DNA from 2 places in the Halomonas sp. YLB-10 genome. Region 1 is predicted to be linked to the other one. Evidence: predicted binding sites of a transcription regulator. Region 1 holds the regulator's gene; the other holds the start of a gene.
The links. The regulator sigma-54, encoded in region 1, starts transcription at its own class of promoters, with help from an activator protein. The targets are predictions, from matches to a motif close to TGGCACNNNNNTTGCTNT.

Region 2: the regulator sigma-54 is predicted to act here: its motif matches at 2,456-2,473, upstream of EBB56_RS12045 (P-II family nitrogen regulator).

The regions. Positions count from the first base shown of each region.
Region 1 covers NZ_RRCU01000004.1:146,391-151,936, reverse strand. The annotation lists gene EBB56_RS10615 (HAD family hydrolase) at 1-386, shown strand, start outside; gene lptC (LPS export ABC transporter periplasmic protein LptC) at 383-958, shown strand; gene lptA (lipopolysaccharide transport periplasmic protein LptA) at 971-1,501, shown strand; gene lptB (LPS export ABC transporter ATP-binding protein) at 1,501-2,226, shown strand; gene EBB56_RS10595 (RNA polymerase factor sigma-54) at 2,497-3,909, shown strand; gene hpf (ribosome hibernation-promoting factor, HPF/YfiA family) at 4,069-4,377, shown strand; gene ptsN (PTS IIA-like nitrogen regulatory protein PtsN) at 4,383-4,868, shown strand; gene rapZ (RNase adapter RapZ) at 4,922-5,546, shown strand, end outside.
Region 2 covers NZ_RRCU01000005.1:277-5,822, forward strand. The annotation lists gene EBB56_RS12035 (YifB family Mg chelatase-like AAA ATPase) at 122-1,627, opposite strand; gene EBB56_RS12040 (accessory factor UbiK family protein) at 1,747-2,127, opposite strand; gene EBB56_RS12045 (P-II family nitrogen regulator) at 2,537-2,875, shown strand; gene EBB56_RS12050 (ammonium transporter) at 2,925-4,175, shown strand; gene glnK (P-II family nitrogen regulator) at 4,366-4,704, shown strand; gene EBB56_RS12060 (DUF3820 family protein) at 5,048-5,263, opposite strand; gene EBB56_RS12065 (SDR family oxidoreductase) at 5,420-5,546, shown strand, end outside.

The sequences.
Region 1 (5,546 bases):
GCGCCGGCATCCAGGTGGCCCTGATCACCGGGCGCAGCTCCCCCATGGTCACCCAGAGAGCCAGAGCACTCGGCATCGAGCACGTACAGCAAGGGGTCGAGCGCAAGCTGCCCGCCCTTGAATCGCTGTGCGATTCGCTTGGCCTGACCCTCGACCAGGTCGCCTACTGCGGCGATGACCTGCCGGATCTGCCCTGCATCCATCGCAGTGCGGTCGGCATCACCGTGCCAGGCGCCCCCTGCTACCTTCGTCAGCACGCCGACTGGGTCACCCAGGTTGCCGGCGGACATGGCGCGGTGCGCGAGATCACCGACACCCTGCTGATGGCCCAGGGCCGCCTCGACGATATCATCGACAGCTACCTGAGCAACGGACCGCTGACATGAAACTGAGCGCACTGCGTCCAGGCTTTCGCTTCTGGCTGGTCATCCTGCTGCTGGTACTCGGTGGCGGCCTGACGTTGCTCGACCCCCGCGAGAGCAACGTCCCCGACCTGGTACCCAATGACAAGGCTGGCGAGCCCGACTACTACCTGGTGGATGCCCGCCTGACCCGCTTCGATGCCCAGGGCACCCCCCACCAACGCATCGATACGCCACGCCTTGTGCACACACCGCTCGACGACATCACCCGGGTGGACCAGCCGGACCTTGCGCTGATCGACGACAGCGGCCGAGAGTGGATCGCCGACGCCGACAACGGTGAACTGGGTCCGGACGGCAACCCCCTGACCCTGTCGGGCGACGCCCATCTCGAGGCCCCCGCAGAGCGTTGGCAGCTTGATACAGAGGTATTGGTCTACGACAGCGACAGTGGCCATGTCTGGAGCGAAACGCCAGCCGTCCTACGCCAACCCCCTCAACAGATGCAAGGGGAGCGCTTCGACGCCTGGATCCATGACAATACCGCTCGCCTGACCGACAATGTCACCGGTCATCATCCGCCAGAGCCTCAATAAGGAGCCCCTTCCATGATGCGTCCAAGTCCCGCCCTCCTGCTTGCCCTGGCCCTTGGCCTGGCCGCCGGCGCCACCGGCAGCAGTGTCCTGGCGCTGGAAAGTGATCGCAGCGCACCGATTCAGGTGGAGGCCGACCAGCTGGATCTCGATGATCGCGCCGGTACCGCGGTCTATACCGGCGACGTGCGCATTGTGCAAGGCAGCATGATCCTCACCGGCGAACGCGTCGAGATCCAGCGCAACGACCAAGGACAACTGTCACTGGCGACCGCGACCGGCTCACGTGCCTACCTCGAGCAGAAGCCATCCCCGGAAGAACCGGTGGTCAAGGGCTGGGGCCGCAAGGTGATCTACCACGTGGCCGAACGCCGCATGGAGCTGATCGACCAGGCTGAGCTGCACAAGGCCAATGACACCTTCGACGGTGCCTATCTGGAGTACTTCCTCGATCGCCGCGTGGTCCAGGCCCGCTCCAGCGCCCAGGGCGTCCAGGGCGAGCAGCGCATTCGCATGACCCTCGAGCCGGAAAGCCAAGGAAACTGATGAAGACTCTCCACGCTCGCCATCTGGCCAAGAGCTACAAGAAGCGTCGCGTCGTCCAGGACATCAGCCTGTCGATCGAGCAGGGCAGCATCGTCGGTCTGCTGGGCCCCAACGGGGCCGGCAAGACCACCTCCTTCTACATGATCGTCGGCCTGGTCAGAGCCGACGCCGGCAGCATCAGCATCGATGATCGGGACCTGAGCCGCGCGGCCATGCATCAGCGCGCGCTGGCCGGTATCGGCTACCTGCCTCAGGAGGCTTCGATCTTTCGCAAGCTGTCGGTGGCCGACAACATCATGGCGATCCTCGAGACCCGCAAGGACCTCGACCGCGAGGGCCGAGAAGCACGTCTCGAGCAACTCCTCGAGGACTTCCACGTCAGCCATATTCGCGACAACCCCGGCATGAGCCTGTCCGGCGGGGAGCGGCGCCGGGTCGAGATCGCCCGCGCCCTGGCCACCGAGCCGGCCTTTATCCTGCTCGATGAACCCTTCGCCGGGGTCGACCCGATCTCGGTGGGCGAGATCAAGTCCATCATTCGTCAACTCAAGGCCCGCGATATCGGCGTCCTGATCACCGATCACAACGTGCGCGAGACCCTCGATATCTGCGATCGTGCCTACATCGTCGGCGACGGCCAGATCATCGCCGAGGGCAGCGCCGAGTCCATCCTTGCCAACCAGCGCGTCAAGGAGGTCTACCTGGGCGAAAACTTCCGCCTTTAGACCGCAGGGCCGCCCGACAGCCGCAGTCGCCTCAAGCGGCCGCAACACTTGCCAGCATCAGCATCCAAGCGCCGGCCCCGAAAGGGTCGGCCTCACCTTGCACACAGGGCCTCCCTCGAAAGAAACACCTCCCCCCCTACCAAGTTGTTCCACATCGACCTTTTCACTCCCTCCCACAGGTCAAAAAACACCAACTTGGCAAGATGCTTGCATGTCTGATGACTCGTCGTTAGGGTAAAGCCTTTCGACAACACTGGTGGATCCCGACCCATGGCCCTCAAGGCGTCACTGCAGCTGCGCATCGGTACCCAGCTGACCATGACCCCGCAACTGCAACAGGCGATCGGCCTGCTGCAGCTTTCGACTCTGGACCTGCGCCAGGAGGTCCAGCAGGCGCTGGAGGCCAACCCCATGCTCGAACTCGAGGACGAGTTCGGCGAACAGCAGACCAGGGAAGCCGCGGAAGATGACTGGGCGGATCAGATTCCCTCGGAACTCAGTGTGGACAGCGACTGGTCCGACACCTACCAGGACCTGGGCACCACCCCCGCCGGCAGTGGCGAGGCGGCGGATTTCGAGCGCCAGGCAAGCTCCCAGTCACTGCACAGCCACCTGAGCTGGCAACTGGCGATGCTCGACGTCAGCGACCAGGAGCGCCTGATCGCCGAGAGCCTGCTCGACGCGGTCAACGCCGACGGCTATCTCGAGCAGACACTGGATGACATCGCCCAGGGGCTCGAGCAAGACGGTCGTCGCCCCCCTCCCCTCGCCGAGGTGGAGGCGGTGCTGGTTCGGCTGCAACAGTTCGAACCGACCGGAGTGTTCGCCCGCGACCTGCGCGAGTGTTTGATGCTGCAACTGGATAGTCTGCCTCGCGATACCGTCCTGCTGCCCCAGGCCGGACGACTGGTAAGACAGTTTCTCGAGGCACTGGCCAGCGGCGACCGACGTCTGCTGAAGCGCCGGCTAGGACTCGATGACGACCAACTCGACAGCGTCATCGAGCTGATCCGAAGCCTCGACCCACGTCCCGGCAGCCAGTTCGGTGACAGCGATAACGACTACGTCATTCCCGACCTGGTGGTACGCCACACCGAAGAGGGCTGGCGCGTTGAACTCAACCCGGATGCAATGCCCCGACTGCGCATCCAGCCCGACTACGCTGCGCTGATTCGGCGCGCGGACAAGAGCCAGGACAACCAGTTCCTCAAGGACCACCTGCAGGAGGCGCGCTGGCTGATCAAGAGTCTGTCCAGCCGCAACGACACCTTGCTGAAGGTCGGCCGGGAAATCATGGTGCGTCAGATCGACTTCCTCGAGCAGGGAGAAGCGGCCATGAAACCGTTGGTGCTGGCCGATATCGCAGACAAGGTGGAGATGCACGAGTCCACCATCTCCCGCGTGACCACCCAGAAGTTCGTGCACACGCCTCGCGGCGTGTTCGAGTTGAAGTATTTTTTCTCGAGCCAGGTCGGCCAGGATGGCGACGCCCATTCCAGTACCGCCATCCGCGCCATGATCAAATCGTTGATTCAAAAGGAACCTGCCCGCAAACCTCTGTCGGACAGCAAACTGGTGGAATTGCTGGCGGAAGACGGTGTCAATGTCGCCAGACGCACCGTGGCAAAGTACCGGGAAGCCATGAATATTCCGTCTTCCAGCGAGCGCAAGCGACTGCGCTGAGGCCTTGCGCTGCGGCGTCGCTAGCCTAGTTATCGGGAAAGCGCAAGCACTTGAAATTTCGCATGACATCTGCGTCTTTCTGCGTAGCGTCGAGGGGGTTTGCAGGATCGGAAAAAGGGTTACAATCAAGCCACCACCCGAAAGAGCAAGGAGCCTGTCATGCAAGTCAACATCACCGGCCACCACGTCGAATTGACCGATCCCCTGCGTGACTACGTACAAGAGAAGCTCGCCCGTGTGGAGCGCCACTACGACAACATCACCAACGTCCAGGTGACCCTCTCGGTGGAAAAGGAACGCCAGCTGGCCGCCTGCACCCTTCACGCCGCCGGTGCCGACCTGCATGCCGAAGCGCAGGACGGCGACATGTATGCTGCTATCGACGCCCTTGCCGACAAGCTGGACCGCCAGCTGGTCAAGCACAAGGAAAAATCCCAAGCCCGCGCCCAAGGCGCCGGAATTCGCTGACTCTCATGACATTGGAAGCCATTCTCCCTCCCGAGCGCACATTGTTCGATGTCCCGGGAGGCAGCAAGAAGAGGGTGCTGGAGTTTTTCAGCACCTTCATTGCGCAGAACACCCCGAGCCTGGACAGCCAGGAGGTCTTCAGTCGGCTGATCGGACGTGAGCGCCTGGGCAGTACCGGCATCGGCAATGGCGTCGCCATTCCCCATGCCCGCAACCCCCACTGCAAGGCGCCCATCTCCGGCTTCCTCAAACTCGCGGAACCTGTCGACTTCGATGCCATCGATGGTGAGCCCGTCGATCTGGTGTTCGTGCTGCTGGTGCCGGAAGAGGCCGACGACGCCCATCTTGCCCTGCTCGGCCAGGTCGCTGGCGTCATGAACGACGCCGACACACGTCACCGTCTGCGCCACGCCAGCTCTCAGCGCGAGCTTCACGAGCGCCTGCAGGAAGCCATCCGCCAACAGGCGCCAGGGGACGACACTCCCTCCTGATCGCGGCCTTGCCTAGGCCATCAGCAATGGACGCCTGCCCAAGGAGACAGGACATGCAGCTCGTGATCATCAGTGGTCGCTCCGGCTCGGGAAAGTCCGTGGCCCTTCAGGCCCTGGAGGACCTGGGGTTCTACGCCATCGACAACCTTCCCGCGACCTTGCTGGGCGCCTTGGTGGACGAGCTGGAAAACGGTCATTCCCGCCGTATCGCCGTCAGCGTCGACGCCCGCAACCTGCCTGAGGCGCTGGAACGCTTCCCCGCCCAGCTGGCGTCCCTCAAGCAGAGTCCGATCGACTGCCAGGTGGTCTACCTGACCAGTGATGCGCGAATTCTGCTCGAGCGTTATTCCCACACGCGGCGCCGTCACCCCCTGACCCGTGATAGCGACATGACCCTGGCGGAAGCCATCGAGTCCGAACAGAAGGCCCTTTCGGGCATTCGAGACCTGGCCGATCTGGTCATCGACAGCTCTCGCCTGTCGGTACACGAACTGCGTTCGCGCATCGCCGAACAGGTCGCCGACCACCGCAGCGGCCAGTTGAGCCTGACCGTGGAGTCCTTCGGCTTCAAGCGTGGCGTGCCGCCGGATGCAGACATCGTGTTCGATGCCCGCTGTCTGCCCAACCCCTACTGGGAACCATCGCTGCGTGATGCCAATGGCTGCGATCCCAGCGTCA
Region 2 (5,546 bases), on a different contig from region 1:
AGCCTTGAATTTGTGGGGCTACACCACCGCCCCGAACTCTAGGAGATGCTGTTTCAAGCGCAGCTTGGGGTGGCCAGCAGGCAGGCAGCCACGTCACTGACGCCCCTCCCCTGCCGCGCCATCAGTAGTGCTTCAACAGCCGATCCAGCTGGCGATAGCCGATGGCCTCGATCAGGTCGTCACGGCACGGACGTTCGCGCCCGGCCAGGTCGGCCAGGGTCAGCGCCACCCGCAGCACCCGGTGGTAGGCCCGGGCGGACAGCCGCAGGCGCTCAAGCGACTGCGCCAGCCAGGTGCGCTCGGCCACCTCCAGGGCGCAGGCTCGCTCCAGCGCGGCCCCGGCGAGCTGGGCGTTGAGCACTCCCCTCTGCTGCTGACGCTGACGCGCCGCCATCACGCGTCGGCGCACCATCTCGGTGCTTTCCCCCGGCTGATGCGAAGTCAACTGTTCCACCGGCAGCGCCGGCACCTCCACCTGCAGGTCGATGCGATCGAGCAGGGGGCCGGACAGGCGCGCCTGATAGCGCTGGATCTGGGACGCGGTACATACACAGTCCTGACGCGGATCCCCCAGATGGCCGCAGGGGCAAGGATTCATCGCGGCAACGAGTTGAAAACGAGCAGGAAATCGCCGCTCGTGGCTGGCCCTGGCGATATGGATCTCGCCGCTTTCCAGCGGCTCGCGCAATACCTCCAGCACCTGGCGACTGAACTCCGGCAGCTCGTCGAGAAACAGCACGCCGCGATGGGCCAGCGAGATCTCGCCGGGCCGCGGACGCGAGCCGCCACCGACCAGCGAGACCGCGCTGGCGGTGTGGTGAGGCGAGCGAAACGGACGACGGCCAAAGCCATCGGACAGGGGAAGCGCGCACACCGAGCGAATCGCCGCTACCTCCAGCGCCTCGTCATCGCCAAGCGGCGGCAGAAGCCCGGGCAGTCGGCTGGCCAATAACGTCTTGCCGGTGCCGGGCGGCCCGGCAAACAACAGGTTGTGCCCACCCGCCGCCGCCACTTCCAGCGCTCGCCGGGCCTGATACTGGCCACGCACATCGCACAGATCCAGCGCCGCAGGCCCGTCTTGCGGCGGTGCGGCGGGTGGGTGGGCAACGAGGGGAATGCGCCCGACCAGGTGGGCGACGACGTCGAGCAGGTGCGCCGCCGGCAGCACCTCCAGTCCATTGACCAGGGCCGCCTCATCGGCGTTGGTCTCGGGCAGGATCAGGCGCCGCCCGGCCTGACGGGTGGCCATGGCGAAGGGCAGCATGCCGGCTACCGGCCGCAACCGGCCATCGAGGGCCAGTTCGCCGGCGCACTCGACACCCTCCAGTGCGGCGGCGGGCAACTGGCCGGAAGCCACCAGCAGACCCAGCGCGATGGGCAAATCGAAGCGTCCACCCTCCTTGGGCAGATCGGCGGGAGCAAGATTCAGGGTAATACGGCGTAGCGGGTAGTCGAGGCCGCAGGTGGCGAGGGCGCTGCGCACCCGTTCGCGGCTTTCGCGCACTGCGGTCTCGGGCAGGCCGACCAGGGTCATGCCCGGCAGGCCGTTGGCCAGGTGTACCTCGACCTGCACCTCGGGGGCGTCCAGCCCCAGTCCCGCACGGGTGGCAATGATGGCAAGCGTCATGGGCTCCCTGCCTGACGGAAGGCTCATGACCAGTAGAGCACGCCGACCTCACCGGCGCCGCATGCCGGCCCCCCGCCAGGGCGGGCCGGCATATCTTGTGACGTTCTGCGTCCGAAGCCTCAGGCGGAGGGCTTGTCGGCTGAACCGCTCGATGCCTCGTCCTGCTTGCTCTGTTCACGCACCGTCGGCACCGGTACCTCGGCGGCTTCCTCGGCCACGGCAGGCGCCGCGGCCGTTTCGCCAGCGGGCGCTGCACGTTCCTCGACCAGGCTCTCCAGCGCCGCTACCTGCTTTTCCAGCGCCTCGACCCGGGAGCGGGTGCGCTGCAACACGTCCATGAGGATGTCGAAATCCTCGCGTGACACCAGTTCGAGACGATCGAAGGCGCCACGCACCACCTGCTGGACCCCCTTCTGGATGTCTTCCGGGGCCTGGGAGGCGCCCTGCAAGCGCTCGCCGATCTGCTGTGCCAAACGGCTGATGCGATCCTGACTGACCATGATGGCTCTCCTTGAAACGTCGATGGGAACTCCGTTGCCGACAGGATACGCAAGCCGGGCGCCCAACGCATGCTTCGTGGCCCTTGCCCAGCGACGCCCGGCGCATTGGCGACTCCCTGATACCAACAGGCTAACCGGCACGCGACGCAGCACGCGACCCATTGCTCCACCCAGCACAACATGCTCGCCAATGACGCACCACTAATACGCGCCAGCACCAAAACAGTGCATTAACTTTGATGCAGTGCCGCAAACTCGCGGGTGTTTTTCGTCTCTCGCTTTCAAAAACAACCACAAACCATTGTAAACAAAGATTTTGCTAAATTTATGGCACGTATATCGCTATGCATAGATATCCATGCACCGAGCGGAAACAAGCCGCCACCTTATGCACGTAGGGAGCCATGCCATGAAACTGATCACCGCCATCATCAAGCCCTTCAAGCTGGACGACGTCCGCGAGGCGCTGGCCGACAACGGCGTCCAGGGCATCACAGTGACCGAGGTCAAGGGCTTCGGCCGCCAGAAGGGCCACACCGAGCTATACCGCGGCGCCGAGTATGTCGTCGACTTTCTGCCCAAGGTGAAGGTCGAGGTTGCGATCGACGAGGCCCGACTGGACAGCGTGCTGGAAGCCATCTGCAACGCGGCCAACAGCGGCAAGATCGGTGACGGCAAGGTGTTCGTCACGCCGCTGGAAGACGTCATCCGCATTCGCACCGGCGAGCGCGGCTCCGACGCGGTCTGATCCCCGTCCCCTGACCCGACTTCCGATAAAAATATAGCGAGACACTTCCATGGTCGATATCAGTGAACTCAGCTACGCGCTGGACACCTTCTACTTCCTTATCTGCGGCGCCCTGGTCATGTGGATGGCCGCCGGTTTTGCCATGCTCGAGGCCGGCCTGGTCCGGGCCAAGAACACCGCCGAGATTCTGACCAAGAACATCGTGCTGTTCGCGGTCGCCTGCACCATGTATCTGCTGGTGGGCTACGCCCTGATGTACTCCTCCGACGCCGGCGGCTTCATCCCCAACCTCGGCTTCTTGATCGGCGCCGAAAACAGCGTCGATGCGGTGCTGGCAGGTGGTGAAGACGCGCCCTACTACTCGGCCCGCGCCGACTTCTTCTTCCAGGTCGTGTTCGTGGCCACCGCCATGTCGATCGTCTCCGGCGCTGTCGCCGAGCGCATGAAACTGTGGGCCTTCCTGGCCTTCGCCGTGGTCATGACCGCCGTGATCTATCCGGTCTCCGGCTACTGGACCTGGGGCGGCGGCTGGTTGTCCGAAGCAGGCTTCTCCGACTACGCAGGTTCCGGCATTGTCCACATGGCGGGTGCCGCTGCAGCCCTGGCCGGTGTGCTGGTGCTCGGTCCGCGCAAGGGCAAGTACGGCAAGAACGGCGCCATCTACGCCATCCCCGGTGCCAACATGCCGCTGGCGACCCTGGGTACCTTCGTCCTGTGGCTGGGCTGGTTCGGCTTCAACGGCGGCTCCGAGCTCAAGCTCTCCGACGTGTCTTCCGCCAACAACATGGCCCAGGTGCTGGTGAACACCAACGCTGCCGCCGCCGGGGGTGTCATCGCCGCGCTGATCCTGGCCAAGATCTGGTTCCGCAAGGCTGACCTGACCATGGCCCTGAACGGCGCCATCGCTGGCCTGGTCTCCATCACCGCCGACCCGCTGTCCTCCACGGCCCTCGGCGCCACCCTGATCGGTGCAGTCGGCGGCATCCTGGTGGTGGTCGCCATCGTGGTCCTCGACAAGCTGCGCCTGGACGATCCGGTCGGTGCCATCTCCGCCCACGGTGTGGCCGGTATCTGGGGTGTCCTGGCGGTCCCGCTGAACAACGCCGACGCCACCTTCGGCGCCCAGATGCTCGGCATCATCGGCATCTTCGCCTGGGTCTTCACCGCCAGCCTGGTCGTGTGGCTGATCATCAAGGCAATCATGGGTGTGCGTGTCAGCGAAGAAGAAGAATACGAAGGCGTCGACCTGGCCGAATGCGGTCTCGAAGCCTACCCCGAGTTTAACGTCGCCAAGAAGTAAGCCTGAGCTTACCCGCGACACCAGTGAGCTGGCGTGCTCCTCCTGGCCCCTTCGGGGGCCTTTTTTATTGCTGTTCGCCAGGGGTATGCTTTGTCACACTAGTCAGGACAGGCGCAACGGCGCGCCGCCAACGGGTTGGCGCCAGGCACGACCGACGCCGCCCCCACACGGACAGGATGAGGAACCCGCCATGAAACTGGTGACCGCGATTATCAAGCCATTCAAGCTCGACGACGTCCGCGAGTCGCTCTCCGAGATCGGTGTTCAGGGCATCACCGTCACTGAAGTGAAGGGCTTTGGCCGTCAGAAGGGCCACACCGAGCTGTACCGGGGAGCCGAGTACGTGGTCGACTTTCTGCCCAAGGTGAAGCTTGAGGTGGCGGTCGACGACGGTATGACCGAGCAGGTCATCGAAGCCATCGTCCAGGTCGCCAACACCGGCAAGATCGGTGATGGCAAGATCTTCGTCACTCCCCTTGAACAAGTTATTCGTATCCGTACCGGCGAGACCGACAAGGACGCTGTCTGACCGACGATGGCAGCTGTCTTCAGCCACCCCCCTTGAGCAGGTCATTCGCATCCGTACCGGCGAGACCGACAAGGACGCTGTCTGACCGACGATGGCAGCTGTCTTCAGCCACCCCCCTTGAGCAGGTCATTCGCATCCGTACCGGCGAGACCGACAAGGATGCTGTCTGACCGACGATGGCAGCTGTCTTTAGCCACCCCGCTGGAGCAAGTTATTCGTAGCCGTACCGGCGAGACCGACAAGGATGCTGTCTGACCTCGACCGACAACGACGCTGTCTGAGCTCGACCGACAAGGGCGCGGTCTGACGACGGCGACCGGTTCTCCCCGCCAGGTGGCGCCGCTCAGCCGCGGCGTCGCAACGGCTCCAGCAGGTCGCTCAGGCCGTTGTGGTCGATCTCGTGCATCAGCGCCAGCAGGCGTCCGATCTCTCCGGGGGGAAACCCGACCCGGGCAAACCACGCCAGGTAAGGCCCGGGCAGATCGGCGATCAAGGTGCCTTGATGCTTGCCGAAAGGCATCCGCAAGGTAACCAGGCGTTCCAGGTCCTGAGGATTCATTGCTGCTCCTGAGCGGGTGGGTGAGGGAAAGACGCACAGGGTACTGGCCTGCGGGCGGCGTCGCCATCGATTCGCCTCCCCATTGAAAGTCTCCCCCGTTGAAAGTCTTCCCCATCGACGCCATGGTTATTTCCAGGTATCGACAAGGAGGCCGACATGACCACACTCGTGATAGGTGCCAACGGCCAGATCGGCCGCCAGGTCTGCGCCATCGCCCACCGCCAGGGACATCCGATTCGCGCCATGATCCGTAGCGCCGAGCAACGCGACTGGTTCGAGCAAC